Regions from separate parts of the Clostridium sp. JNZ X4-2 genome, predicted to be linked through region 3. Evidence: riboswitches for the same ligand, from Rfam matches in the RefSeq annotation. Region 3 holds a riboswitch; each other region holds the start of a gene.
What was found. Region 3 has a riboswitch for S-adenosylmethionine ahead of ACYUJ6_RS04315 (ABC transporter permease). Riboswitches for the same ligand answer to the same signal wherever they lie in the genome.

Region 1 (7,597 bases), 1.3 Mb from region 3:
GCAGTGAATGATGTTAGTTTGAAATTGTATAGGGGAGAGTGCCTGGGACTGGTTGGAGAAAGCGGCTGCGGTAAAAGTACTCTGGCCGATATGATGGTTCATCTTGAAGAACCTACTTCTGGAAAGATTATTTTTAAAAAGCAGGATATTACAAATTTAAGAGGAGAAAAATTGAGGCAGAACAGGAGGAAAATTCAGATGATATTTCAAAACATCTCTGAGACCTTCAATCCCCGGATGAAGGTCTGGGAAACCATAGTTGAGCCTCTTTTGAATTTTAAACTCATAGATAAGCACAGTGCCCGTAAAAAAGCGGCAAAGCTTCTTGAAACAGTTGGCATGAGTGAAAATTTTGCAGATAGATATCCCCATCAGCTTAGCGGAGGACAGCGGCAGAGAGTGGCAATAGCAAGGGCGGTATCCTTAAAACCTGAAATTATAGTATGTGATGAAGTCACTTCAGCCCTGGATGTTTCCGTACAAAAGCAGGTTCTTTCTCTCCTTGCGGATCTGCAGAGGAAAGAAAAATTGTCCTACATTTTTATCTGTCATGATCTGGCAGTGGTAAAAAATATAAGTCATAGGGTTGTGGTTATGTATCTTGGAAAAATTGTTGAAATTATTGACAGCTGCAAACTCACTTCAAGTGCATGCCATCCTTATACAAAAGCCCTGCTGTCATCCGTGCTGTCTGTTAAAAAAGCTGATAACAGCAGAATAGAAATAATTAAAGGTGAGCCGCCAAGTCCTTCTTGTCTACCTCCAGGATGCAGTTTCAGCTCCAGGTGTGAAAGATGCGGTGATGTATGTTTGAAAGAAAAGCCTGAATTAAAAGTAATAGGAAAAAGTCATTTAGTGGCTTGTCACTTATTTGATAAATAATGTATAGGCTGCGTACATATTAGGGAAGAAAGGAGTTTTGTTTTATGCAAACAGTAAGAGCAGGAAACATGTCTGCTAAAACAGGAGAAAAGATATCAGAATATGTAAATGTGAAAGGAACAGAAATAGACCTTCCGGTTACAATTATTTGCGGGGAAAAAGAGGGAAAAACTGTGTTTATCTCCGGAGGTGTGCATAATGCAGAATATGGAGGAATAGAGACAGCTATCGAGCTGGCCTCTGAGATTTTGCCCTGTCAATTGACGGGAAATCTTTAGGTGGAAGTTTAATCTTTGTATCACCTAGGTGTGGAATCCTGCTGCTTTATATGGCACTTTTGTCTTCGGTATCACTGGTAATATGGTCGGCTTTGTATAAATACAACAAGGTCTGCAGAATAGCTGTATACAGTTTTATGATACCTGTGTTTGGAGTCATATTATCGGCCATTTTACTTGGAGATTCCATATTGAAGGTGAAGACTCCGGGAGCATTGGTTTTAGCCTGTATTGGTATATGGATTGTTAATGGTAATGAAAATTAATATGGAATTATACTCAGAATATCTATTTCTTCATGTAAATATTTATATTTTTATATATATTTGACCAAGAATGCTTGCAAAACATTACTGTAACATTATTTCGTTTTGAGCGCTCTTTTACTATTTCAGCCATGTTGTGTCCTATGTAATCTGTAAGAACCATTACTAAATCCATATTTGATGGAATAATTATTTTTCTGTCACCCTTTTTTCTCCCAGTTACATGTATTATTTTATTAAATCCATTTTCTCTTAACTTGTTTTTTATGCTTGCAATTCTGTCTCCGCCCACTACTAAAATCCCCATTAGTTATACCTCCAATTTGCATTTTATTTTTATAATATAATTAAAAAAGCTATTTTCCTTTAATAAGAAAAATAGCTTTTGATAACAATTTTTTAAAATTAGCATTTTTCTTATCTTTCAAAGTGATCCAATTCACTTTGCAGGAATTAACACCGGTACATATAATATGTCCGGTTGTCGGGTTTCAAAGGGCCAGTCCCTCCACCGCTCTTGATAAGAGAACATTATTAAATTATATAAATTTTATTGTACTACAATGTGATTCACAGTGCAAATAAATATTGAAAATTATTTTTACCAATACAGATTTCATGATGTTTAAAATGATGGTGAGGGAAAAGTGGACTAAAGGGATGAATTAGGAATTTTACAAATTCTCATAATAATACTATGAATTTCTATTATATGCTTCTTTGAAATGTATAAACTAATATAGAGGAGATGATATTTATGTCTAGAAGAAATAAAATACTGGTTCCGGAAGCTAGAATTGGTATGGAAAAATTAAAAATAGAAGCAGCCAGGGAACTGGCTGAAAAGAACAGAGATCCTAATGCAGTAAATAATTTTTCCATAGGCGGACAGATGGTTAAAAAAATGGTTGAAAAATATGAAAAAAAATTAAAATAATATTAAAAGCCCGTCCCAAGAGGATAGGGCTTTTTAACTTCATTCAATTTATTTATAAATGTGAATCAAGTCAGCTGGAAAATAATTTTGATTTTTCAGTTACCTTCCATTGTTTTTTCAATGTTTAAAATAAAATCACTGGCTTTTATATCTAAACTTTTGCAGATTCTAAAAATGATATTTAAAGTAGGATTTCGCTTCTGGCGCTCGATCATGCTTATATAAGTTCTATCAATATTACATTTGTGAGCAAGATCTTCCTGTGATAATCCACATTTTATTCTGCGGTTTTTTAAAGTTATAGCAAGTGCACTTTCTAATGTCACGTAAACCACCTCTCAAATTTAATTTTAAAAAAAATGTTGCAAATTGTCATCATACTATAGTCTACAGCAGAGAATTTTTGTGATATAATTTAAAAGTGTTTTGAATTATAAGCTTTAATTTGTTATTTATTAAGAAAGGCGGTTTGAAATTTACGTGATGGATGATAAGGTAAACGATTTAAGAGAGAGATTGCATAAATTAATTGAGGAAAAGGCAGATTACAGGGAAATATTAAAGGTAAGCCAAAAATTAGATAAATATATAAATCAAGTCCTGAAAAGTACAAGCAGTTAATTATATAAAAAAGCGGAGATCTGCCTTTTTTGAGGTATAGGCAGATAGTGAATGTACTGGATTCAGCAGCAGGCAGCGGACTTGTCAAAAATAATGTTAAAATAGTGAAAGGCCTCATCTCAAAAAGATGGGGCTATATTTCAAATATAATATCTTAATCAAATCTTAATGGGTTTGATAAGTGTTTCTTTAAAAATAAATACTACAATTTAATTATAATGAAAATTAAAAAAATAAGGAGATATTTTACATGAAGAAAAAATATAAAATTTTAATTATAGTATTTATATTGTTTATTGTGGGTATGGTATCTTTAAATGTATTGAGAAAGCCCAACACGGCATTAAATAAAGGAACTGCTGGAATTGCTGTAAAAGTGACGCCAGCAGATTGGAAGGTTAGAAAATTAGATAAACTGCCACAGTTAACCTCAAGTTTTAAAAACAGTAAAGTAATGGATTTACGTTCAAAGGATCTATCAGAAGCTGATATTGGTGGGAAGGAAAAAGAACTTTTAAATTCAAGTTTTGATAGTAAAACAAAATGGCCCCAAAATATCACATCAGTTTTTTTACCTGAAAAAATTATGTCATTAGGGAAAAATCCAGGACTTGGGATAAGGACTGTCCATAATTTGGGAGTAAATGGGAAAAATATTGGTATTGCAATAATAGATCAGCGTCTTCTTGTAAATCATGATGAATATAAAGATAATGTAAAATCTTATGAAGAGCTCCATTGTGGACGTGAGACTTCAATGCATGGAGCTGCAGTAGCTTCAATAGCTGTTGGTAAAAAAACGGGTATTGCTCCAAAATCTGATTTGTATTATATAGGGCAAGATCCTATTGATATATGCCAAAAATCAAAAGCCAATTTTAATTACACTGCTCATGCCATAAACAGAATAATAGAACTCAATAAAAAATTACCTCGAGGTAAAAAGATAAGGGTTATTTCCATTTCAATAGGATGGGGCTCAAGAGATGTGGGTTATAATGAAGTGGTAAAAGCGGTGGACAGGGCCAAAGAAGAAAATATATTTGTAGTTTCATCATCACTTAAAGATACTTATGGATTTAAATTTAATGGGCTTGGAAGAAACCCTCTGTCTGATCCTGATGCTTCTTCATCTTATACTCCAGGTTTATTCTGGCAGAACGAATATTATGAAGGAAAATATAATTTGAATAATACATTGCTTATTCCCATGGATTCAAGATGTACAGCAAGTCCAACAGGATACAAGGATTATGTTTTCTACAGGGAGGGTGGTTGGAGTTGGTCAATTCCTTATATAGCGGGTATTTATGCTCTTTCTTGTGAAGTGAAGCCGAGTATAACTCCCGATGAATTTTGGAGGACAGCACTAAAAACCGGAAGTACCGTTAAATTTGGTAAAAATAGTAAATTATGTAGTTCAGCTAAGATAATTAATCCGCTAAAATTGATTCAAAGTTTAAAAAACAATTCATGAGAATTTTCTATGTTATAATCCTGATAAATAAATTCAGTAGATAAATTTACAAAAACATATTGACAAAGGCAGAATTATTGCTAAAATAAAATTAGCACTCAAGTGATATAAGTGCTAACAAAAAACATTTAAATACTTATCAACTCAAGTATTATTTAAGTTAATACATATTAGATATATTAGATATAATTGAATTGAAAGGAAATGATAGAATGGCTGTAAAAGAATTTAAGGCAGAATCAAAAAGACTGCTTGATTTAATGGTTAACTCAATTTACACAAATAAAGAAATATTTTTAAGGGAACTTATATCAAATGCCAGTGATGCAATTGACAAGAGTTATTATAGGTCACTTGTTGACGAAAATGTCAGTTTCAACAAGGATGATTTCTATATCAGAATTACTGCGGATAAAGAAAAAAGAACACTTGCAATTACCGATACAGGTATAGGTATGACAGAGGAGGAACTTGAAAATAATCTTGGAACTATTGCAGAAAGCGGTTCTTTTGCATTTAAAAGTCAAAATGATATAAAAGACGGAGTGGATATCATAGGTCAATTTGGAGTTGGATTTTATTCTGCTTTCATGGTATCTGATGTAGTAACTGTAAAAAGTCGTTCCATTAATTCGGATAAGGCATATAAATGGGAATCAAAAGGTGCAGATGGATATAATATTGAGCCTTGTGAAAAGGAAACCGCAGGTACTGAAATTATATTAAAGATTAAAGAAAATACTGAAGATGAAAAGTATGATCAGTTTCTAGATGAATATAAAATCAAATCATTGGTTAAAAAGTATTCTGATTTTATAAAGTATCCAATTAAGATGATGGTAAAGAAAAGCAGACCTAAAAAGGATAATGACAAGGAGCAGGAAGATTATTTTGAGGATGAAACTTTAAATAGTATGGTACCTATCTGGAGAAAAAATAAAAATGAATTGAAACCTGAGGATTACGATCAATTCTATATGGATAAGCATTTTGGTTATGACAAACCTCTCAGGGTGATACACTCAAGTGTTGAAGGAGTGGTAAGTTATAGAACTTTGCTTTTCATTCCGGCCAGGGCACCTTATGATTTTTATACAAAGGAATTTGAAAAAGGATTGGAGCTTTATTCAAATGGCGTTTTGATAATGGAAAAATGTGCTGACTTATTGCCGGATTATTTTAGCTTTGTGCAGGGTCTTGTGGACTCAGCAGATCTTTCACTTAATATTTCCAGAGAACTTCTTCAGCATGACAGGCAGCTTAAATTTATTGCAAAAAAAATAAAGGATAAAATAAAAGATGAACTTCTTTTGATGTTTAAAAATGATCGAGAGAAATATATTGAATTTTATACCAGCTTTGGAAAACAGCTTAAATATGGAGTTTATTCTGACTTCGGAGCTAACAAGGAAGTGCTGCAGGATTTACTGATGTTTTATTCTTCTACGGAGAAAAAGCTTGTAAGTCTTGATGAATATGTTTCACGTATGAAAGAGGATCAAAAGTATATATACTATGCAGCCGGTGAAAACATAGAAAAAATTGAGAAATTACCTCAAACTGAACTGGTTAAAGATAAGAGTTTTGAAATATTATATTTTACTGATGATGTGGATGAATTTGCAATTAAAATGCTTGCAAAATATAAGGAAAAAGAATTTAAATCTGTTTCCAGCAAAGATTTGGGTTTTGATTCCGATGATAAGGAAAGTAAAAAAGAAACTGAGGAAAACAAGCAGCTGTTTGATTTTATGAAAGAGGTGCTAAAAGATAAAGTTAAAGAGGTCAGGGCATCCAATAGATTGAAAACCCATCCTGTCTGCCTTGCAAATGAAGGGGAAGTGTCTATTGAAATGGAAAAGGTACTTAATATGATGCCAAATAATCAAAATATCAAAGCAGATAAAATCTTGGAAGTAAATACTAACCATGAGATGTTCAAGGCAATTAAAAAAGCATATGCAGAAGATAAAGACAAATTAAAAATGTATTCCAATCTGCTGTATAACCAGGCACTCCTAATTGAAGGACTTCCTGTAGAGGATCCCGTGCAATTTGCAAATGATGTGTGCTGCTTAATTAAATAATTTATAATTCAATGTTACAGGCTTTGCTTTTATGGCAAAGCCTGTATTTTTATACTTTGCAAATAGATAAATAATAAGAAATCTGAATTAAAAAGTTGTTAGGATAATCAAATTATAACAATGAATATAACAATTATCTCACATTTTTAAAATTCTCTAACAAAATGCCATAACTGGTGTCGTAAGATAAAGGTCTATTTAAGTAACTTTAAGGAACTATTGATAGAAAAATAGACAATTGGTATAGTTATTGCTGTGTAAAATGTTAATAGTAACCTGATTGTTTCTATTTACATGAAAACAATTAAATAGTATACTTATATATAGTAGTAAATTTACTTCTATATATTATACATAATAGTATATTTACTACTAAAGAATTAATTAAAATTCCTTCAGGAAAAATAAAAATATTATTTCTATACTAATTAATAGTAGGTATAAATGAGTATGCTGGATAAACCCTTGAAAACGGTTTAAAAAATATTAATTGTTTTTAAGTTATCAATTTTTAAAGCAGATAAAAGGGGGTGATGTGAAAATAAAAAGCTATGTATAAAAATTTTCACTAAAAAACTTTAAAAAGGAGATTGAAAAAAATGATAAAAAAGATTTGTAAATTAATTACTGGATATTTTCCGGTGTGGGTGGTTATAGGTTCAATTTTATCTTTCATATTCCCGGCTCATGTTAAGCCTTTAAGTGCCTATACTGCTTACTATTTAGGAACTGTAATGTTCTGTATGGGTCTTACCATGACAACTGATGATTTTAAACTGGTATTCTCCCGCCCGCTTGATGTACTCTGGGGTGTGGTACCACGTTATCTTATTATGCCTTTTGTTGCATTTGCAATATCAAAACTGCTGCACTTGCCAGCTCCTATAGCTGCCGGACTTATTCTAGTTGGATGTTGTCCTAGTGCTGTTGCTTCAAATCTTATGACATTTTTGTCAAAAGGGGATGAGGCACTTTCAATTACTGTTTCAAGTGTAAACACTGTTCTGGCACCTATTCTCACACCGGCAATTTTCTTGATGCTTGCAGGT
Region 2 (7,597 bases), 1.5 Mb from region 3:
TGGATAAAGTGGATATAATGGATGTGGCAAGACATATTGGCACTTATGAAACCTCCATACTGCCCTATGAGGACTGTTGTACTATATTTGTGCCAAAACACCCTAAAATCAAACCAAAGGTTGAAGAAATAAGGAAAGCAGAAAGTGTTCTGGATATAGATGCTCTGGTAAAAGAGGCTGTGGAAAATACTGAGTTTTTTAATTGAGATCAGTTAAAAAAGTACAGTTCACTTAAATCTAAGTGAACTGTACTTTTTATTCTATGACTGTACTTTTACCGTCTAAAATTTTTAAATTGTTGTTTTCATACCCTACATTATATACTACATTGTATTTACTTGTCTTAGAGTTGGGCTCAGTTCCCTCAACAGCCTGGATTGTGGCTGAAACTTCTATATTCCCATTATTTGTTCCACCACAGATCATATTATCTATTTTTACAGATACAGTCTGAAGATAGCCCTTCCTGAAATCGTCATAAGCCGTGCTTTGCTGCCAGCCAGCTCCAAGAAGAGAATAGGCAGTTACATAGTCATTGGAATTTAAGCTGTTGTAGAAATATGAAACTAAGTAAGCAGCATCTTCATTAGTGGGCTTCTGGTTTTTGTCTGAAGTGATATCCTCAGGTGAAGATTTATATGTATTGGGATTAGCTGCCCAGTTGTCTATCATGGGAATAACTTGAGCTATTGGTATACTGAATCCTATGGACTCAGTATCTACTTTTGCAGAATTTATGCCTATAACCTGTCCTGTATTTCTATCCAGAAGAGGACCGCCGCTGTTGCCGGGAGATATAGGAGCAGAAATCTGATAAACATTTTTATACTGATAATTTTCCAGGTTGAAGCTTCTGTTTAATCCGCTTATTATACCAGTGGTAGCTGTGTTTTGAAGTCCAAGGGGACTTCCAAGAGCTATTATTTCATCTCCTATGTCAGCCTTTTTGTTTTTCAAAATCTTCATAGGGCTTTTTCCTCTTAAGTTATCAACTCTGACTAAAGCCACGTCTGTGATTTCGCTTTTACCTATAAGTTTACCTTTATATGTTGTAGTATCAGCCATTTTTATGGTTATGGAAGATCCATTGTTCACCACGTGTGCATTGGTTACTATATCTCCTTTTGTATCATATAAAAAGCCAGAACCGGTTATATTTTCGCTGCCGTTTTTTACTTCCAGGGATACAACCAGTTTTTGATTTTCATGTATTATTGCCTTTAAATTTTTGGGCTTAGGAGCACTTAGCGCTTCAGCCACATCTCCTAATTTAGATGAACTTCTAGAGGATTTAAGACTTATATTTTTATGTATAATTATACATGCAGCAGCACCAAATACTACAAGGGTTATTGTTATAAGAAGGGAGATTATAAAATTTCTATTTATTTTCATAATTGTCCTCCTGTGGCAAAACCCAGGTTATATTTGTAATTTTAATATGATGGCCTTTTGATAACCCATATTCTGTATTCTCAAATTCACCTGTATCATTTATATCCAGATGGTTAGGATATACGTAAGTAGAGTCACTTCCAAGTTCAGTGTTGTTGGAATCATATATGGTATAGTATATTTGAACTGAACTTATTGGCTTTGTAGCTATATTTTTAATATTTCCCTTTATTACAAAATCCCCATATTTGTTTACAGCAGTGGAAGCGGAAGTTACTTCTACTGCATTGGTCTTGTTATTTTTATCTTCCATGGCTGCTGAGGCCAGGGCGTTTTGAAGCCTGGTTTGTTCAGCTGCTTCAAAAGAATTTTTTTCGGATATTATAATCTGTTTAAAATTAATTAATTTCTTGTCATTTGGATTATAGGTAATACCCTTGTTTAAGGTTTCAAGGGCAGAAGTAAAATCATTTTTCTTCAAGTATTCGTTTGCAGTATCATAAGCTATGCTGCTTATTCTCTTTCTCAGTTCCGAAGCAGTTTCACTGGCTTCTTTTACATTGTAATTGGATATTTTATTGAGGAGTTCAGCCAAATCCTCTATACTGCTTTTATTATTCATTTCGTTTTTTATCTGTAGTACAGTTATACTCATCTTTTTATTGTCTATGTTTTTATTTAATAGGGAATAAAAAGCTCCAGCTTTGTCTGATATTAAATTACTGGTCTCATCCAGTTCATTTAAAGCTTTATTGTAATCTTTTTCCTTTATGTAATTGTCTAGAGCATTTATATGGGAGTTTACAATTTCACCATCCTGTAAAAACTTTTTATCTGCTTTTAAAGTTTCATTATTTGGACGTAAGCTTAAAGCTTTGTCTATTATTGGATAAGCACCGGATATATTACCTTGAAGTGCCATGTTTTCAGCAGTTACCCTATTCTTTTCTATATTTTTTGAAAGCGAAACCTGATAGAAATAATAGGTACAGGTTAAACCTGCAGTAATTACTGCAGATAAAAGGGGCATGGCTATATTTATGTTTTTATAAAAAGGAATTTTACGGCAAGCTTTATTTTTATCTTTTATACTTGAATTAGAATCTGTTACATTGTTATTTGATTTATCTGGAGTTAGAGCATTCACCTGATCCTTTTCTATGTTTTGTTTCAGGACCTGCCGTATGTTGTGAACTTGAATGGTGCTTCCATTTGAATTTTCCTCTTTAATATTATCTTTTAAATTGGCTCCACATTTTTCACAAAATAAAGCTTCACTGGAAATTCTAGCTCCGCATTTATAACAAAACATTGGGTCATTCTCCTTAAAATTATTAATTTTCACATCCATGACAGCTTTCACAATTTGAAACATTAGGATTAAATACAGGTGCTATAGTGAACTTTCCATCCCCAAGGCCATTTTCACTTCCACAAAGGAATATGAAACCACTGAATTGTACAAATAAATTCTTATCTACTATAAAGTTTATATCCTTTACCTGTTGAATTAAGTCATTATCAGTTTTATTGTCCACACTTATGTTAAAACGGGGACCATGACAGGACATGCCTTCTAAATAGATTCTTATTACATCACAAGTTATATTGTTTTCAGTTAAAAACTTTTTGAATTCACTATAGGCTATATCACTTATTTTTATAAAATTCATATAAAACCCTCTCTTATATAATAATTTATTTTTTTGCAAGTACATAAACATACTTTATATGTATTGTATCAAAAATTTTATATTTGTACTATAGAAATTTATTTATAGCAAATATTATTATATTTTGTTAAAATAAGTATGTATAAGATAGAATTACATAATTACATAGAGCGGAGATGTAAACATGAATAAAAAAGATTTGGCAAATATAAGGAAGGAATTTAAATTGGGAAGCTATAAGCTGCCTATTAAAGAGGTCTACAGCGTATATTTAAAAAAAGATAATGGAGAAATAATAACTAGGGAATTGGAGCATTTTGAAATGATGGAAATAGAGAAAAGAGAACTTTATTTAAATAATTTTAAGAAGGTGCTCACAGGTTCCCTGGATTCCAAAATATTTGAATTGAATTTTAGAGCAATGGAAATGGAAAAAAATCCGGATGACAGTGAAAATACCCAGCATATATTGTATAATGCTTTAAATTCCAAGGAGAGTATAGCTGAATTTGGAGATAAAGTAGTGGATAAAATATCTGAGAATTATACTTACGATACAGATGTAGTGATAAATTTTATAAAAGCGGAGTATTACAGCAGTAATAAAAAAAGTGAGGATGAAGGAGACAGTGACATAGAAGATTATGTGCAGGCTGTAGAATTTTTATTATGTAGTGTAAATAAAGTGGAAATTCCTAAAAAGGTATTAAAATTTGACTATACTGAAATGAAATTCAAGCCAAACTCTGCATTGGATATGATCATAAATTTAAATTCCCCCCTGGATGGATTTATGTTTCCAAGTTTTACATCTCAGTATGTAGATGTAAATAAGATAATATATTATTCTTCAAAGGCCAAACAAATTAATGGAACTTTTGTAGAGAAGGTACTGGATTGTACCATAAAACCTACAGCAGTAGAAGAAAAAGAAAATTTTAATGCCATATTGGGCAGCGCAGTAGGAGGCAAAATAAAACCGGATGTTATGCAGGACATATATGAAAAAATAAATGAAAAGCTTGATGAAGAAGACACAGAAGAAGAACCAACCTTAGATATGAATGAAGTTACAAAAGTTATGGGAGAAAGTGGTGTAGAAAGTACAGAATCTATTAAAAATGCTTTTCAGGAAGTATGCGGAGAAGATTATGAGTTTAAAGCCAGAAATGTAGTTCCGGATTTTAAAAGCAAATCCATAAAGATTGAGAATGAAAATACAAGCATAACCATAAAACCACAGGACTTGGGCAGTGTAAGGCAGGTAGTGGATAAAAAGGGCAGAAAATGTCTATTAATAGAACTGAAAGAAGATATGGTTGTAAATGGACTTAATCTGGAGACTGAGGAAATAGAAGATTATATCTAAATTTTCAATTTTTCAGTAAAAAATTTATTGACAATGTTTAGTATTGCTGATATACTGATTGTCATAATATTAAATATTGAATAAACTTATTAAGAGAGGTGGAGGGAAAGGCCCTATGAAGCCCAGCAACCAGTATTTACTAATGCATTGGTGCTAATTCCTGCAGCCTGTTATAGCTGAGAGATGAGGTAATCATGAGAATATAAACTCAGGGGTTTCCTCTGAGTTTTTTATAATTTAATTAAATATAAATTTTAAAGGTTCACCAGAAAAACTGGAGACTAAATTCTGATTTATAAGATTTAGTCTCTTTTTGTTTTGGCAAAATTTATTTTGATTGAAGAGAGATGACATATAGGCAATTATTAAAAGGAAAGGAGGAAGGAAATTATTATGATAAGTGTACAAAATTTAAGTAAAACCTTTAGTACGCCTAAAGGTAAAATTCAAGTACTAAAAGATATAAACCTTGAAGTGGAGAAAGGAGATATTTTTGGAATAATAGGCTTTAGCGGAGCTGGAAAATCTACAATGATACGCTGCTTGAACAGGCTTGAGGAACCAACTACAGGTACTGTACTCATTGGAGGCAAAGATATTACTGCTATGGATAAAAACCAACTTAGAGAAGCTAGAAAAAAAATTGGAATAATATTTCAAGATTTTAACTTGTTTGATTCAATGACTGTATATAAGAACGTAGCTTTTCCTCTAAAGATATCCGGTTATCCTGAACAAAAGATAAAAAACAGAGTGCATGAAATATTGAGTTTAGTAGAGCTGAGTGACAAGGTGGATTCTTATCCTGCCCAATTAAGCGGAGGTCAGAAACAGAGAGTGGGTATAGCCAGGGCACTGGCCAATAAACCAGATGTGTTATTAAGTGATGAAGCTACTTCTGCATTAGATCCTCAGACTACTTATTCCATATTGGAGCTTTTAAGGGATATAAATAAAAAACTTAATTTAACTATTCTGCTTATAACCCATGAGTTGGATGTTATTAAATATATATGCAATAATATGGCAGTAATTGAAGAAGGTAAGATTGTGGAAACAGGAAGCACAAATTCAGTATTTTTAAATCCTAAAAGTGATACTGCTAAAAAGTTTGTTAAAATAATGAGAAGTCTCAGTGTGAGTTCCAATTATCCTGGAGGTGAGGTAATATGACTGATGATTTTAAAATGCTGATTCTAAAAGGATTGTCGGAAACCATAGAAATGGTAATTATAGCTGGCTGCATAGCACTGCTCATCGGGCTGCCCCTTGGAATTATTCTGGTTGTTACTAAAAAAGGACATATTTTAGAGCATGAAAAATTAAATAAAGTATTGGCTGCTATAGTAAATGCAATAAGATCCCTTCCTTCTATAATATTAATTGTGGTCTTGTTGCCATTAGCCAGATTGATAGTAGAAACTACCCTGGGTATGAAGGCGGCTATTGTTCCAATATCCATAGGAATAGCACCTTTTTTAGCTAGAATTATTGAAACATCAATAGAAGAAGTAGAATGGGGAAAAATTGAAGCAGCTTTGGCTGTAGGAGCAAAACCATTTCAGATTATATTAAAAGTTTTAATACCAGAAGCACTGCCCTCACTTATAAGGGGGATTACGATTTCAATTATATCCATTATTGAATTTACTGCCGTGGCTGGTGCTATAGGAGCAGGAGGATTGGGAAGCCTGGCAATACGTTTTGGTTATGAGAGATTTCGTAAAGACATTATGGCGGCTACAGTTATACTATTAATTTTTCTGGTACAATTTATACAATTTTCAGGAGATCATATTTCCAGATATGTAAATAAAAAAAGATATAAATTTGATTGATTATTTTAAGGGAGATGAATTAATATGAAAAAGAAAAGTGTAATATCATTGATACTGGTGTTGGTTGTAGGATTGTTTTCAGGCTGTGGAAGCGGTGCTGATTCAAAGAGTACAAGCAGTTCAAGCCATAAGAGCAAGAGTGTTACAGTGAAGATAGGAGCTGCAGCAGTGCCCCATGCGGAAATATTGAACCACATAAAACCCGCTCTGGCAAAAGAAGGAATAAATTTGGATGTTGTAGTACTGGATGATGAGGATCAATTGAATCCAGCTTTGCAGGAAAAACAGATAGATGCGAATTATTTCCAGCACCTGCCTTATCTGGAGTCTGTAGCTAAAGAAAAAGGATATAATTTTGCAGTAGCTGGAAAAGTTCATGTGGAGCCAATAGGTTTTTATTCTAATAAAATCAAGTCTAAAAATGAGCTCAAAAGTGGTGCCAAAATTGCAATACCTAATAACCCATCCAATGAATACAGGGCTTTGGAACTTCTTCAGGAGCAGGGGTTAATTAAATTAAAATCTGGAATAGCTAACTATAGTGCTACACCTTCGGATATTGTAGATAATCCTAAAAATCTACAGTTTATAGAAGTTGATGCAGCTCAGCTTCCTAGGGTACTGCCGGATGTAGATGGTTCCATAATAAATACAAATCTTGTGCTTGAGGCAAAAATGGATCCTAATAAAGCATTATTTAGAGAGGACAGCAAATCACCCTATGCCAATCTTATTGTAGTGAGAAAAGGCGATGAAAATAAGAAGGAAATAAAAGAAATAGTAAAAAAACTTAATTCAGAGGACGTGAGAAATTTTATAAAGAAAAAATACGGGGTTGCAGTAGTGCCGGCTTTTTAAGGGGGAGGTATAAGGTTGAGTATTAATATAAAATCTCCGGAAGTTGAAATAAGAGAATCCAGGTTGGGTTCAATTACGGGATTTGGCGGAAGTGCTAAGGAATTATGCAGTAAATCCAAAAGTGGGAAGTTATGTGAAAAGAGAAGAAGTTTTAGCCAATGCCTGGGGTGCAGTTCGGGAAATGCATTATGCCAATTGGTTATGATACAGGATGCAGTAGTAATAAACCATGCTCCAATAGGGTGTTCAGCTGACTTCCAGGATTATAATTTTACAAATAGAGTAGGACAGAGAAAGAGGAAACTGCCTTTAAAAAATGCAAGGCTGTTAAATACCAATTTGAAGGAAAAAGATATGGTATATGGTGGAATCTTCAAACTGGAAAAGACCATAGAAGAAGCTTACAAAAGATTTAAACCTAAAGCAATTTTTGTAACTACTTCCTGTGCATCTGGAATTATTGG
Region 3 (7,597 bases):
TAATTTAAGGCTATATTTTATTATGAGTATAAAATATACAATAATGGCAAAAGGTATGATAACTATGATAAACAGCTATGAATTGTTTAGGAATTTAAAACCTGAGGAAAAGAAAATATTCAATCTAATACAAAAAAGTGGAATTATGACTAAAAATGAAATTTTATTTAAAACTGGAATGAAGTTGACCACATTAAATCGCATAATGAATCCACTTGAACAAAAATCCATTCTGGTGCGGAAATGTGTTGGAGAGTCTACAGGGGGAAGGAAACCTGTGTTGTATGATGTAAATGTGTGCAGGTTTTATATTGTGGGTATAGGTATATGCAGTACTTATGCACAGGTATCCATAGTGAACCTGAGAATGGAGATTTTTTATAAAAAAAGCTTTTATATTGATTTTAGCAGTTCCTGCAGTGAAGTCATAGAAAAAATTCTTCAGATTATGAAGAGTGTTTATGAGGAATTGAATTTGGAGTTTCTTCAGCTTGTAGGAATTGGACTTGCAATTGAGACCAATCTTTGGAGTGATGAAAATATAGGCAGGATACTTGAAGAAAAAATAGGGTGCAGTGTAATTAGTGAGAATTGTTCGAATTCTGCGGTTACTGCAGAGTATTTGTACGGAGCAGGGAGGCAATTCAAGAGTTTAGCTTATTTTGATTGTGGAGTTGGATTGAAACAGGCAGCAATTGTTCAGGGAAAAATTATAAGATCAGCGGGGGACAATGAATATGCATTTGAACATATGATCGAAAATATAAATGGCAGTATTGATTTTGACAAAGTGTATTTTAGTTATATAAAAAATAGTGTGCTGTCTCAAAAACTTCTTTTGGATGCTGCATCAAAATTGAGTAAAAGTATAGAATCCTATATAAATTTGCTGGATCTTGAATGTATTATATTAAGCGGATCTTTGGTGGATTTCCAAACGTTTTATGAAACATGTACACAGTATATTCCTAAAGGTATTTCAATAAAAAAGCACGGATATTTTAAAGAAAATGCAGTTTCAGTAGGCGCAGCAGCTTTTTTGCTGGAAAAATGTATTAATGATCAATATGATACAGATAATAAAAAATTTGTTGTTGACAAAGCATTTTAAAAGTTATATCATATACATAAATTAAAATTCAATAAATGCAAAATTTCTTATCAAGAGTGATGGAGGGACTGGCCCTATGATATCCGGCAACCTGAATATATTTATTATTCAATGGTGCTAATTCCAGCAGGTATACCCTGAAAGATGAGAGACGAGAGGATATGACTTCCTGTGGTTTCTCCACAGGAAGTTTTTTATTGTATTAATTAATTTGTACCGACTAGAAAACTAGAGGTCAAGTTGAATTTATTATAGGATATATAATCTATCTGTAATAAATTAAATTTGGCCTTTTATTGTTGTATAAATTTTATGAAATACCTCTTATATATAGTTAGATGTACTTTTTACCAAAGTAGGAAAAAGTATAAAATTATTAGCAATTCATTTAAAAATACATTGTAAGATCATACATACACCAAAATAGTAATATAAAATTATGGTAATTATTGATTGGAATAACTATATGGATAATTTTATAAAAGAATACAGCTGGAGTTTAATTTGTAAGAAATAATAACCAGGAGGAACACAGTATGAAGCATGATAGAAAAAAAATAAATCTAAAAAAAGCATCTCGAAATTTAACATCTATTATAGGTTTTTTAGCTATATGGGAAGTCTTGCCCAGAATTGGCATAGTGGACAGTGCATTATTGCCTCCTTTTTCAGAGGTTGTATCTTCACTTTATACTATTATTTTCGTAAAAGGAATACTTCTGGAGCATATAAAAATAAGCATCATACGCTCTCTGGAAGGATTAGGTCTGGCTATAGTGGTTGGTATCTCACTGGGTTTATTTATTGGGAGATTTAAGGTGGTAGAAGTATATATAAATCCTGTACTGCAGCTTTTTAGACAAACTTCTGCACTGGCATTGTTCCCTGTTTTTATAATATTTTTTGGAGTGGGTGAGACTTCCAAAGTACTAATTATATTTTGGGGATGTGTATGGCCTATGCTCATAAATACCATAGACGGTGTGAAAAGTACTCCCATACTGTTGATAAAAGCGGCCAAATCCATGGGATGCTCTTCTCTCCAGATTCTAAAAAAAGTTATATTGCCTGCGGCCTGCCCTTATATATTTACAGGACTAAAACTCAGCGCCAGCACGTCTATCATAATGCTGACTGCAGCAGAAATGCTGGGGGCCAACAAAGGATTGGGGTATTTTATATCATATTCCCAACAGACTTTTCAGATACCTTATGTATATGCCACTATAGCCGTCATATCAATTATAGGACTTATACTTACGTGGATTGTTACTTTGCTTGAAAAATTTATTTATTTCTGGAAGGAAGAAGAAACCACAGAATAGGTAAATTATTTAAATAAATTTCATAAAATCAAAGGAGGAATTAAAATGTTAAAGAAAAAAATTGTTTCACTAGGACTACTATTTGTAATGGCCACAGGACTTTTTACTGCTTGTGGAAATAAGCAGAATGTGTCCCAGAGCAAATCAAACAGCAAGGAATTATTTGAAATCAAGTATCCAAAGTTATTGTTCTCAGATCCTGTGTATATTGCAGATCAAAAGGGATTCTTCAAAGAACAGGGAATAAAAATAACATTTACAGGGACTGTATCCCAGGCTGATATGATTACGTCAGTTGCATCAGGTGCAAATACCTTTGGAGGGACAAGCGCTTCAAGCATCACTTTAGCCATTGCTAAAGGTGTGAAAATCAAGGCAGTTGCTGCTGGATGGGCCTCTACACCTAAAAATCCTTCTGTGGGCTATGTAGTGCGTGCTGATAGTCCCATAAAGAGTATTAAAGATTTAAAAGGCAAAAAAATAGCTACTACTCCTCATTCCTATCAGCTTTTAAATTTATTAGAGAAAGCGGGATTAAAGGAGAGTGATGTTACAGTGGTACCTTTGTCTTTTGACCAGGAAGAAGCTGCTCTCGTTGCAGGCAGTGTAGATGTAATAGAAGTCTTACCGCCATATCTCACTAAGATAGTAAAGACAGGAGTTGGCAGAATACTTATTGATGGAACCCAGGTGTCAGGAGAACAGAAAGGATGGCCCCAGCAGTTTACCAGTGCTGATTTTATAAAAAAGCATCCTGATATAGTGAAAAAATATACTACAGCTATTGCTAAAGCATGTGATTGGGCAAGAGCTAATCCTAAAGAAGCCGGAAAAATATTTGTAAAAGTATTTAACGTTCCGGATGAGTATGCAGATTATTATACCGCAGCGTATCCGGAACATGGACTTGTAAGTGAGAAGGATGCACAATTTTGGATTGACCAGTCCGTAAAATATGGTGATCTTAAGAAGGGCAGGCTTAAAACTTCTGATGTGTATACCAATGAATTTAACCCATATTATAAAAAAAATTAGGAGGATTATAGATGAGCAAAAAAGAAGAAATATTTAAAAAGCTTATAGCTTCCGTTGTTGATGGAGATGAAGAATTGGCAGGTGAGTCCGCTGGTAAAGCCATTGAGATTGGCATTGATCCAACAGAGGCTATAATCAAGGGGCTTGCTGAAGGGATGTCTGTAGTGGGAGATTATTTTGAAAGCCAGGAATATTTTCTTCCTGAAGTTATAATATCCGCTGATGCCTTTAAGGCAGGAGTTGATGTTTTGAAACCACACCTTAATTTGGAGAAAAGTGATAAACCGGCAAAGGTGGTTATAGGAACTGTTCAGGGAGACACCCATGACATCGGCAAAAATATAGTATCCATAATGCTTGGTGCATCAGGTTTTGAAATATATGATGTGGGAAGGGATGTGTCCCCTCAGGTGTTTGTAGATAAAGTTAAAGAGATAAATGCTGACATACTGGCGCTTTCGGCTCTTATGACCTCTTCCATGGTGAATATGAAGAAGGTAATAGAATTATTGAAGAAAGATAAAATAAGGGATAAAGTAAAAGTGATTATAGGAGGAGCCCCAATATCCCAGAGATATTGTGATCAAATTGGAGCAGATGGGTACTCTGTAGATGCAGTGGCAGCTATAAGAAAGGCCAAGAATCTTATAAATCAATAGGGGAGGATAAATATGAGTGAGTTAACTTCAAGGGAAAGGGTTCTGAGAGCTGTAAATTGGAAAGCTGTGGATAGACTTCCTGTATTTAGTGCAACGCTTTTGGCTCCTCAGATTATAAACAGAAATTTCAGTAGAGAGTTTTTGCTGGATTCAGAAGCATTGGCGGAAGTCTATTATAAGCAGTGGGAATATTTTAAATCTGATATAGTCATGCTTTCTGTTGCTACAGGAGAACATGAAGCCCTGGGTGCGGATATGTACTGGCCTAAGAATGACTATCCAATGATCAGAAATCCTATAATTAAGACTCATGCAGATGCAGATAACCTGAAAGTTCCTGATTTGAGAAAAAATGATTTGGTTCAGTCTATTCTAAAAGCAATAAGGATTATAAGAAAAAAAGTGGGAAATCACATTATGATAGGAAGTATAAGCGGAGGACCCTTTAATACTGCAGGCCTGCTTTTTGGAACGGAAAGTCTTATGAGCAATGTGAAAAAGGATCCGGAACTGGTGGATAAAGTGTGCAAAGTTGTGGTGGATGCATCCATACAATATGCCGAACTTCAGGTGGAAGCAGGAGCTGATCTTATATTCATGCCGGATGCAACTTCTTCTCCTTCCTGTCTATCCCCGGCTCAATACAGGGAAAGAGCTCTTCCGCATATAACAAGGTCAGTGCAGGGTTTTAAAAAGGCTGGAGCCATAGCTATGTATCATCCCTGCGGAGGGGAATATCCCATTATTGATCAGGTATCCCAAACAGGTGCAGATATTCTGTATTTCTCGGAATTGGTGGATTTAAGTGTATCCCAGAAAATATTTGTAGGAAGACACTGCGTAGCTGGAGGAGTGGATCCAAGTGGAACTTTGTTCCTTGGAAGTCCTGAAGAAGTAGATGAGAATGTGAGAAAGATAGTAGACAGTTTAAAGTTTAAAACCGGTGCTATAGTGATGCCAGGATGTGGACTGTCTCCCAATATACCTTTTGAAAATGTAAAGGCTATGGTGGATGCAGTAAAAAAATATGGAAAGGGAAAATTAAGGTAAGGAGAACATTTAATGGACAAAATTAAAATTCTATTTGAACCCATAGAAAAAGTAGTTTATGCAGATCCAGGAGAAAATTTGCTTCAGCTAGCTTTAAAAAATAATATTATCATAAATAATCCCTGTAACGGTAAGGGCATCTGTGGAAAATGCAGAGTAAAAATAAAAAGCAGGCATATATTACCTCCTACAGATAATGAAAGAAAATTTATACCTGAGACCTTGCTGGACAATGGTGTAAGATTAGCTTGTGGTATTAGGATATCAGGAGAGCTGGAGGTTGATATATCTAATAGTTATGAGAAGCAGGAAGATATACAGGTTCTTGAAACAGGAATGAAAGTTGACATTGGCATCAATCCATCCATAACAAAAGCTTATACTGAGCTGCCCAGGCCAAAACTTGACGATAACCGTACTTTGTTAAAGCGTTTTTCAGATACCGTGGGATATGACATTGATAAAAATTTTAATTTGGATATAATAAGGAATCTTCCAGAGGCCGTAGAGGAGGAATACAAGTTAACTGCAATATTGTACAATAATCATATAATAGGTGTAGAAACTGGAGATACATCAGGAAAAATCTACGGCGTGGCTGTAGATATAGGAACAACTACGGTGGTGGTTTCCATATTGGATATAAATACAGGAAAAGAAATTGGAACTGCAGCGGCGGCAAATTCGCAGCGTATTTATGGACAAGACGTAATATCCAGAATACAGTATGTGGAGAATGAAGAAAATTTATTCCAGCTCCAGGAACTTATAGTGAATCAGATAAACAACTTAATATTACAGGCGGCAGAAAAATCAGGAATTTCTCCGAAGAAAATATATGAAGTAGTTGTAGCTGCCAACAGCACTATGCTTCATCTGTTTCTTGGAGTCAAACCTCAGTCCATAGCTGTTTCGCCTTATACATCTGTTTTTAGAAAGGGATTTGAAGTGAAGGCTTCTTCTCTCAAGCTTAATAAGATTTCAGATTTCGGTATTGTATATATTATGCCCAGTGTTTCCAGCTATGTGGGAGCGGATATTGTTTCAGGTGTAATTGCTACAAAAATATCTGAAAGTAAAACTCCAAGTCTTTTGGTGGATATAGGAACCAATGGAGAAATAGTATTTGGCTCTAAGGATGGAATGGTGGCATGCTCCTGTGCTGCAGGACCAGCTCTTGAAGGAATGAATATAAGCTGCGGCAGTATAGCCATAGATGGAGCGGTAGAAAAGATTAAAATTGAAAAGGGCAGTATAGATTTAAAAGTCATTGGAGATACATATCCTAAAAGTATATGTGGAAGTGGAATTATAGATGTAATTTCACAATTTATAAAAAACTCCATTATTGAGTTAAATGGGAGATTTTCAAGAAAAATAAGTGAGGAGTATAAATCCAGTTTAAAAGCCAATGGGGAAAAGAGATTTTCTTTAATCAAAGATGACAGTGTGTATATAACACAAAAAGACATAAGACAGGTCCAACTTGCCAAAGGAGCTATTCTGTCTGCAATTCATGTTTTATTTAAAGAAATAAATATAGGATATGAAAAAGTTGATAAAGTGTATATTGCCGGGGCATTCGGGAAGCACCTCAGTTTGAAGAGTATTATACAAATTGGCCTCATGCCGGTGGAATTTGCAGAAAAAGTAGTTTTTGTAGGAAATACATCAAAGATGGGAGCAGTAAAATGTCTTTTAAATAAAGAATATAAGGCTAAAGCTGAGCTTGTTCTGGATAAGACTAAATATTTTGAACTTTCTGTTTATAAAGGATACGATAGACTTTTTATGGAAGATATGGCATTTCCAGCACCGTTGAAGGAGGAGATATAATATGTTTACACCTAAAGAAAGACTTAGGGCTGCAATAAATGGAAAAGAAGTTGACAGGCCTCCGGTTATATGTCCTGGAGGAATGATGAATTCCGCTATTGTGGATGTTATAAAAAACAGTGGAGTGAGTTTGCCGGAAGCCCATTGTGATTCCGAATTGATGGCTGATCTGGCATTTCAAATTCAAAATCAGACAGGATTTGAAAATTTTGGTATACCATTTTGTATGACTGTAGAGGCTGAAAGTAATGGCAGCAAGGTTGATTTTGGAGATATAGAATGTGAACCCAAGATTGTAAAAGAAAGGTTCCCAGACAGTAAAAGTGTAATATTTGAAGACATTGGTGAACTTTTGAAAAGGGGAAGGGTTCCAGTAGTTGTGAAGGCAGCCAGAAAATTATCCCGGGAACATCCTGATATTCCTGTAATAGTTACCCTTACTGGTCCCATAAGTTATGCTTCATCTATAGTTAAGCCCATGGCATTTTTTAAAGATCTCAGGAAAGATTCTGAAAACAGCTGCAAGGTGCTTGAGTATGTAGTAGAATTTTTAAAAGGTTTTATAACTCTTGCTGTTGAAA
Region 4 (7,597 bases), 1.7 Mb from region 3:
AAAACTTGCAGGTATTAAATTGTATATCTTTCTATATATTCCGTCATCATGCTGTATAAGTATTTTCTTACATAAATATGTGCCCATTATCAAAGATATTATAAATGAAATACTTCTACTCACATCATTTATATCTGATTTTAAAGCATTAGAAGAAAACTTAATTAGAAATCCCTTTATAAGGGGATATAAAAATATTAATCCTATCATCAATGTTATAGGATTTACATTCATAATCATACTCACCTCTAAACAATAAAAAGTTTTAGAACTTTCTTTATGTCATCCCATAAATATCCTTTCCGCAGTAGATATGACCCCAGTTTTCTATATATCTTATTTTTATCTTTTTCCGACTTTATTATTATTTTATACCTTTTTTCTGCAATATTGTACAACTCACCTTTATCATTTTCTTTTAAATACATGCTCTCTCTTTTTTCATTGCAGTCATCACATTTTTTTAAGATATTTCCAAGTACGCTTTTAACTATACCAAAGTCATATCCTCTTCTTATTAAATAATCTCCTAATCTTTTATATATCTTTTTTGCATTATCTTCACTTTTTACAATGACAGAGTACTTTTTTTCTGCAATATTTAAAGCCGCCTTTTCCTCAAAAGAACTATCTATCAAATTCAGCTTTTCATCTAAAAAGCTTTCATTTATTCCTTTTTTTATTAAAGAATATTTAATTTTATTCTTACCCTGGGAATTAATCTTTTCTTTTATATAAAGTTCCACAAATTTATTATCGTCTATAAACTTGTATTTTCTCAAGAAATCCATAACTTTTTCAATAACATCTTCATCATATTGTTTTTCAACCAGTTTATCCTTCATTTGTTTTTCCGTCTTATAGTTCTTCTCTAATATTTTAAGAGCAGAATTTTTGCATTTCATATAATTGTTTTCATTTATTATACTTTTAAGATACTCTACATCTACAACTTTTCCCTTCACTATATTAAACTTATATACAAGTTCTAGATTACAGGAAAAAGCAAATTCATTATCTATATATATGTTAGTTCTTTCTTTACTTTTCTTCTGGATTTCAATTTTAGTGACTATATGCTTATCCATAATCTTCTCCCTAAATTTATATAAATAATTGATAAAGGTCCACATTAACCATTAAGGTTTTCTTTTCAGTATATGGATAGTAGGATTTTTAAAGACAATTTTAGCTACTTCATATATATCCTCTTTCTTTATATCTTCAATTTTCTCTATGTCATAAATGAATCTATATATATTATCCTCCTTCATGGATTGATGTAAAACATAATTTCCTATATCTGTTGGATCTTCCAGTGTAAATACTACTGCAGTTTTTAATACTTTTTTCATTAAACCCATTGTATTGTCATCAAAAGCTACCTTTTCATTCTTTACATTATTTATACAATCTTCGATAACACGGACAGCATCCTCTATATTTTCTTCTTTTACAGAAGTGTATATGTATAAAGTTTTCACCAAATCCGATAAGTCCAAATCAGTATATATATCATAAGCAAGTCCTTTTTCTTCTCTCAATTTCCTGAATAGAATGGAATTACTGCTTTCTCCAAATTTATGGTTCAATATTCTAAGAGCCATTTCCTGTTTTTTACTCAATCCATAAAAGGTAAACAAGTATATTATTGTACTCTGTTCTATATCCTTTTTATAAGAAATCTTTTTGCAGGAAAGGTTTTTTTCAATTATAACATCATTTCTTTTAAATTCTCTACATTTCCATGTTCCAAAATATTTTAGAATCAACTTATAGATCTCCTCATGCTTATAAGGGGAAACTACTGATATAAAACAATTATTGGGTACATAATATCTATTATAAAATTTAATTAAATCATTTCTTTTATATTTACTTACCTTTTCTTCATTTCCCGTTATGTCGTATCTAAGGGGACCCTTCTTAAATGCCAATTCATTTATTTTTCTAAAGCTATAATCCTCTATATCATCCTTACTGGTTCTTATTTCCGAAAGTATAACTTCTCTCTCCCTTTCAATTTCCTCCCTGGGGAATGTAGAGTTCATAAGCATATCCGAAACAATATCCATAGCTCTTTCTAATTCTATCCACAATGATGTAATGCTATACACCGTAGAGTTATTATCAGTATAAGCATTGTATTCTCCACCTAAAGCTTCCAAATCCATATTTAGCTTTTTATTATCCCTGTGCTCTGTACCTTTAAAAAGCATATGTTCAATAAAATGAGATATGCCTTTTTCATTTATATCTTCATATACAGCACCAATTTTAATACCAGCATGAAAAGCCGCTATTTGAGTATCTCTCTTTATAGTAACAAGTTTTATACCATTAGGCAGGATACTTTCCTTAGCATCAAACATATGAAATTCTCCTTTAAATTTATTAGTATATTCTATTATAGTTTATATTATTGTAAATAAAAAGAGTTGCAATTAAATTAAAATTTGATAATATGTATATACTATGATATGATAAACTTTGTTTTGTAATATAAAAAAGAAAGAGGAATTTCAATGAAAAATATTAATTTTAACGATTTAGACTTGGATCCCAAGATCCTCCAGGCCATAGATAATATGGGATTTGAAGAGCCATCACAAATTCAGGCAGAATCAATTCCAATAATATTAGAAGGAAAAGATGTAATAGGCCAGGCACAGACAGGTACGGGAAAAACTTTAGCCTTCGGAGCACCAATGCTGAGCAGGATAAATTCCAAAGATAAAAAAATTTCCTGTATAATAGTTACACCAACTCGAGAACTCGCCATTCAGGTAAATGATGAATTGTCTCGAATTGCTAAATTCAAAAGAACATCACTGCTTCCAATATACGGCGGCCAGCCTATAGAAAGACAGATTAAATCCTTAAAAAGAGGTGTAGATGTAGTCGTAGGCACACCTGGAAGAATACTGGATCATTTACACAGAAAAACCCTGGATTTAAGCAGCATACAGTTTTTAATAATAGATGAAGCAGATGAGATGCTGGATATGGGTTTTATAGAGGATATAGAGGATATCATCAAATCATGCAGTTCAGACAGGCAGACACTTCTCTTTTCCGCTACTATGCCAAATCAGATAAAAAGATTAGCTTCAAAGTATATGAAAAACGATGTAAAGTATATAGAAATAGCCAAGAACACACTGACCGTAGAAAAAACAAAACAATACTATTATGAAATAAAAAACAAGGATAGGTTTGAATCTTTATGTAGAATTTTAGATGTAGATGAACCTTCAAGCGCTATTATATTTTGCAAAACCAAACGTGGTGTTGATGAATTAGTGGAAGGCATGCAGTCAAGAGGATATAACGTAGAAGGCATGCACGGCGATATGGGACAAAATCAGAGATTAAATACCCTGAGAAAATTCAAGGATGGTTCTCTGGATTTCTTAGTGGCCACAGATGTAGCTGCAAGAGGTATAGATGTAGAAAATGTCTCCCATGTTATAAATTATGATCTTCCTCAGGATACGGAATCCTATGTACACAGAATTGGAAGAACGGGAAGAGCCAATAAAGACGGCATTGCTTATTCTTTAGTAACTCCTAAAGAGTATATACTGTTAAAACAAATAGAAAAGTTTACTAAGAGCAAAATAAAGAGAAAAGAAATTCCTACAGTAGATGATATATTCGAAGCTAAATATAAGAATATAGAAAAACAGATAAGAGACGTTATATCTGAAGGCAATTATAAAAATTTTATTCCAGTGGCAACAGAATTGGATGAGGAATATAATTTAGTAGATGTAGCTGCTGCCCTTATGAAAATAATTTTCGAGAAGGAATTAAGTTTTAATTACAAGGAAAATTCCATAAGTACAGAGGATGAAAACATAAGATTATTCTTTTCCATAGGAAGAATGGATAATATAACTCCAAGAAAATTATTGAAATTTATAACTGAAACCTCTTCAGTGGAAGCTTATGAAATAGGTGATATAGATATATTAAATAAATTTACTTTTATAAACATACCGGAAAGATTCGGAAATATCATACTAAAGAAATCCAATGGTAAAAGACTTCAAGGAAGAAGAGTTTCTGTAGAACTGGCAAAAAGTAAAAAATAATTTTCACTTTACTTTTCTCAGATTAATTTACCTCATAGTGACTAAATCAAGGCCCTATAAATACCATGAAATACGTCCAATGGTTCCTAGGGCTTTTTGCTTATTGTATAGCATTTATAGAAAATACATCATAAACATAAAATGTGTATAAAACAAGTGGAGGCTACATATGAATAAATTAAATTTTAAAGGCAGTGCAATGTTAAACCCTACTCCAGTAGTTCTTGTTACTTCTAAGAACAAATCCAGCAAACTAAATATTTTTACAGTTGGATGGATAAGCACTGTCTGCACCAGAGAGCCAATCATCTCCATGGGAATAAGACCTGAAAGGCTTTCTTATGAATATATTAAGACAAGTGGAGAATGTGTCATAAATCTTCCTGCAAAAGATATGGTTAAGATTGTAGACTATTGTGGTGTTATTTCCGGAAGGACAGAAGATAAAATCAAACACTTTAACCTGCAGCTTAATAAAGGTGTATCCATTTCTACTCCTTCGTTACAAAAATCTCCAATAGCTTTAGAATGTAAAGTAAAATCAGTTACACCTCTTGGAACCCATGACTTATTCCTGCTTAAAGTTTTAAATGTTAAAATAGATGAAAATTTATTGGATTCAAATGGCAAAATACATTTTGACAAGGCAAATCTTATCTGTTACAGCCACGGAGAATATTATAGTTTGAATTCAAAATCACTTGGCTCTTTTGGTTATTCAATTAGGAAGAAAAATAAAGCCCCAAGATAAGGACTTTTATTTAAGCTTTGAAAAATAATAATGCACACACAGTTATAGTTGCCCCGGTTGAATAAGCATTAAATCAATTTATGCTCTGGAACATTTTTATTGGGCAAAGCTGTATTACAGACATGACTACCATGGGAAAACTTAATACCTAAACAGAATTCCCTCACAAACAATATAGGGCTTTAATCCTGACTGTCAATTTGTTTAGAACACATATTACCTTCGCAAACATCTATCCACTGCCCATTGACTAAATTGCTGATTGTTTCAGGCTCTATTTTAAGAGCAAATTCCTTTGAACCAGCAGCAGGGTATACGTATTGAAAATCTTTTATAGACTCATCCAAATATACTTTAATAGGATTTTTTAATCCAAAAGGACATAGTCCTCCTACAGGATGACCTGTAACCTCCAACACTTCATCGTGATTCAGCATCTTCGCCTTGGTTTTAAAAAAGTTTTTAAATTTTTTGTTGCTGACTCTCAAATCACCCCTCATGACTATTACTATATCTTCATCTTTAAGCTTGAATGCCAATGTTTTTGCTATATATTTAGGATCTGTATGTATGGTTTCTGCAGCCTGCTGTACTGTGGCTCCACTATGTGGAAGCTTAAATACAGGATTTTCAATACCCCTATCTAAAAAATAATTAACTACACTTTCTACACTCATCTTCAATTCCTCCAATTTTTTTAAATAAAAAATCTCCTTATAGATAAGCTATAAGAAGATTTACGTACTTCTATATCTTATCTTCCAGGTATTACCTGCTGGAATTAGCACCTTAAAATATAATTTTAGGTTGCTGGACATCATAGGGCCAGTCCCTCAGTCTCTCGCGATAAGAATTGTGATATTTAATTATATAAAGAATATCAAAACATTAACTTTTTGTCAACTTATGTTTTTGATAAATCACAATATTTTTTACAGATTTTTTATTTCTTCCAATAGTTTTAAAGCAGCCTTTTTAGGTCCTTCCTTTTCTCTGCCGCTTATACCTAGACAGGTTCTAAGCTGACCCACCTTTATACCTGACTTAAAAAACTCATCCAGATATCTTCGCAATATTTTATCTGTTTCCTCTTTCTTTTGTACGGGTCCAAATGGATTGGCAAAATAAGTCCCCACAAGTCCTTTTTCAGTAGTAGTTCCCTTGGCAATTCTCTTTCCAGCCCTAAACACTCCTATGGCTTCATCTGTAGATTTAAAAAATTCCAGTTCATCACCATCTTCATAATTGTTTGCATATAAAAATAAATCTATAGGATATCCCTTTGTAATCTCTGTATAACTGGCAACTGGAATAACCAGTCTGGCATTTATCTTGTCGGGATTCATAAATATACTTCTGTCTATCTGTCTAAATGCATATCCCGTATCCAAGTCGTCCAGCCTTACAAAAGCTCCTATTTCAGTGCCATAGGCCAATGGTTTATTATCCTCTTTAATTTTAACCGTACCCATATCATCAAAAACTACAGTCATATCACTTATATAATCTTCTCCCAATTCCCTAAATGCCTCCAGGCTTTCTGATTTCCCAGCACCGCTGTCTCCCATTATAATTATGTTAGCTGTCTTATTATCCTTTGTTACTATATTTACCATAGCTCCATGTATTGGCAAATATCCTTTCTTTATCATTATAAGATTATGAAGGGTCAACGTCATTTTCTTCATATAACCAAAATAATCTATATCTTCACTGTAATTTACATATCCAAGCATTATGCCGTTTTCTGCGTCATCGTAAAAAATAGTTCTTATATCTTCACAATTATCCCTAGCCCCAAACACATAAATTATATCCGGCTTCTTTCCTCTATATTCTTCTTCACTTGCCATTTCAAATAAATTACACAATGTAACCCCATGGGCCATAAAATCCCTGTGAAAATATATATATGCCAAGAGACTCCCAACCTTTGCCGGATAACAAAACCAGTGATTTGGATTTAAAGAACATCCTGCTAGAGGATTGGATTCACATTCACTAAAAAATCCATCTCTTTTATTTTTTCCTGGGTAAATTATAAAAGGAGGATCTAATATTATAGATTGAATAAAGGGTATCTGGTTAAGACATCTATAATCTTCCGGACATGGCCATGCTATATTATTCAATATTAACCCGGCATTTCCACCTGCAGGAAGCTGCCTGTACACCTGAGGTTTATGTCCCAGTACGCTTTCCTCTATCTTTCTATAAGTATCCAATATCAATTGTGAGAATTCATTATTGGCTTCTATAAAGCTTACATTTTCAAGCCCCTCTCCAATTTTATTATTCTGTACAATAGTATACCTTTCTAGTTTTCTCCAGAACCCATATAAATCTTCGATAAATAATATAAATTCATCCCTGTTTTCCAGCAGAATCTTGTAACTTTTATCAAGTTTTAATACTTCTTCTCCCTTCAAGACCATTAGAAGCTTAAACATGGTAATTACTGTATTTAACATTTCTCCATCATCTTTAAAGTCTATATTTCTACAAATATATTTATAAATATTTGTATCTTTATTCTTTATCTTCATAAAGTAATCCTTTAAAACACGTTTAAAAACATTGCTGTCAAATAGCTTTTCTGCAGTATTACAATATTTAGCTGTAAAATTCACCATAACTTTACCATTATTTAAATAAAATTCTTTTTCCATAATGAGCCCCCTATAGATTTATCTTTTTTAACAAATATATAATAAAGTTTTATCACTTTTAAATTAATTAATCAATATTT

Region 1: another riboswitch for S-adenosylmethionine. It lies ahead of ACYUJ6_RS10800 (DUF2325 domain-containing protein); the one in region 3 lies ahead of ACYUJ6_RS04315 (ABC transporter permease).
Region 2: another riboswitch for S-adenosylmethionine. It lies ahead of ACYUJ6_RS11640 (methionine ABC transporter ATP-binding protein); the one in region 3 lies ahead of ACYUJ6_RS04315 (ABC transporter permease).
Region 4: another riboswitch for S-adenosylmethionine. It lies ahead of ACYUJ6_RS13295 (YbaK/EbsC family protein); the one in region 3 lies ahead of ACYUJ6_RS04315 (ABC transporter permease).

The regions. Positions count from the first base shown of each region.
Region 1 is NZ_CM142685.1:2,250,862-2,258,458, reverse strand. Features, by position in the region: gene ACYUJ6_RS10815 (ABC transporter ATP-binding protein) at 1-882, shown strand, start outside; gene ACYUJ6_RS10810 (hypothetical protein) at 927-1,160, shown strand; gene ACYUJ6_RS10805 (EamA family transporter) at 1,136-1,426, shown strand; gene ACYUJ6_RS10800 (DUF2325 domain-containing protein) at 1,449-1,733, opposite strand; SAM riboswitch class I at 1,841-1,953, opposite strand; gene ACYUJ6_RS10795 (small, acid-soluble spore protein, alpha/beta type) at 2,184-2,363, shown strand; gene ACYUJ6_RS10790 (helix-turn-helix domain-containing protein) at 2,459-2,689, opposite strand; gene ACYUJ6_RS10785 (aspartyl-phosphate phosphatase Spo0E family protein) at 2,847-2,984, shown strand; gene ACYUJ6_RS10780 (hypothetical protein) at 3,014-3,142, shown strand; gene ACYUJ6_RS10775 (S8 family serine peptidase) at 3,235-4,461, shown strand; gene htpG (molecular chaperone HtpG) at 4,674-6,548, shown strand; gene ACYUJ6_RS10765 (bile acid:sodium symporter family protein) at 7,148-7,597, shown strand, end outside.
Region 2 is NZ_CM142685.1:2,425,184-2,432,780, reverse strand. Features, by position in the region: gene thiI (tRNA uracil 4-sulfurtransferase ThiI) at 1-206, shown strand, start outside; gene ACYUJ6_RS11660 (S1C family serine protease) at 256-1,395, opposite strand; gene ACYUJ6_RS11655 (FxLYD domain-containing protein) at 1,382-2,707, opposite strand; gene ACYUJ6_RS11650 (HesB-like protein) at 2,730-3,068, opposite strand; gene ACYUJ6_RS11645 (DUF4317 domain-containing protein) at 3,253-4,437, shown strand; SAM riboswitch class I at 4,521-4,627, shown strand; gene ACYUJ6_RS11640 (methionine ABC transporter ATP-binding protein) at 4,831-5,610, shown strand; gene ACYUJ6_RS11635 (methionine ABC transporter permease) at 5,607-6,275, shown strand; gene ACYUJ6_RS11630 (MetQ/NlpA family ABC transporter substrate-binding protein) at 6,300-7,133, shown strand; gene ACYUJ6_RS11625 (nitrogenase component 1) at 7,149-7,597, shown strand, end outside.
Region 3 is NZ_CM142685.1:917,987-925,583, forward strand. Features, by position in the region: gene ACYUJ6_RS04310 (transcriptional regulator) at 23-1,111, shown strand; SAM riboswitch class I at 1,156-1,262, shown strand; gene ACYUJ6_RS04315 (ABC transporter permease) at 1,648-2,436, shown strand; gene ACYUJ6_RS04320 (ABC transporter substrate-binding protein) at 2,482-3,471, shown strand; gene ACYUJ6_RS04325 (corrinoid protein) at 3,483-4,130, shown strand; gene ACYUJ6_RS04330 (uroporphyrinogen decarboxylase family protein) at 4,143-5,180, shown strand; gene ACYUJ6_RS04335 (ASKHA domain-containing protein) at 5,193-7,016, shown strand; gene ACYUJ6_RS04340 (MtaA/CmuA family methyltransferase) at 7,018-7,597, shown strand, end outside.
Region 4 is NZ_CM142685.1:2,765,227-2,772,823, forward strand. Features, by position in the region: gene ACYUJ6_RS13270 (transglutaminase-like domain-containing protein) at 1-234, opposite strand, end outside; gene recX (recombination regulator RecX) at 249-1,088, opposite strand; gene ACYUJ6_RS13280 (M16 family metallopeptidase) at 1,140-2,372, opposite strand; gene ACYUJ6_RS13285 (DEAD/DEAH box helicase) at 2,526-4,097, shown strand; gene ACYUJ6_RS13290 (flavin reductase family protein) at 4,267-4,848, shown strand; gene ACYUJ6_RS13295 (YbaK/EbsC family protein) at 5,031-5,525, opposite strand; SAM riboswitch class I at 5,600-5,701, opposite strand; gene ACYUJ6_RS13300 (phosphoenolpyruvate carboxykinase) at 5,781-7,517, opposite strand.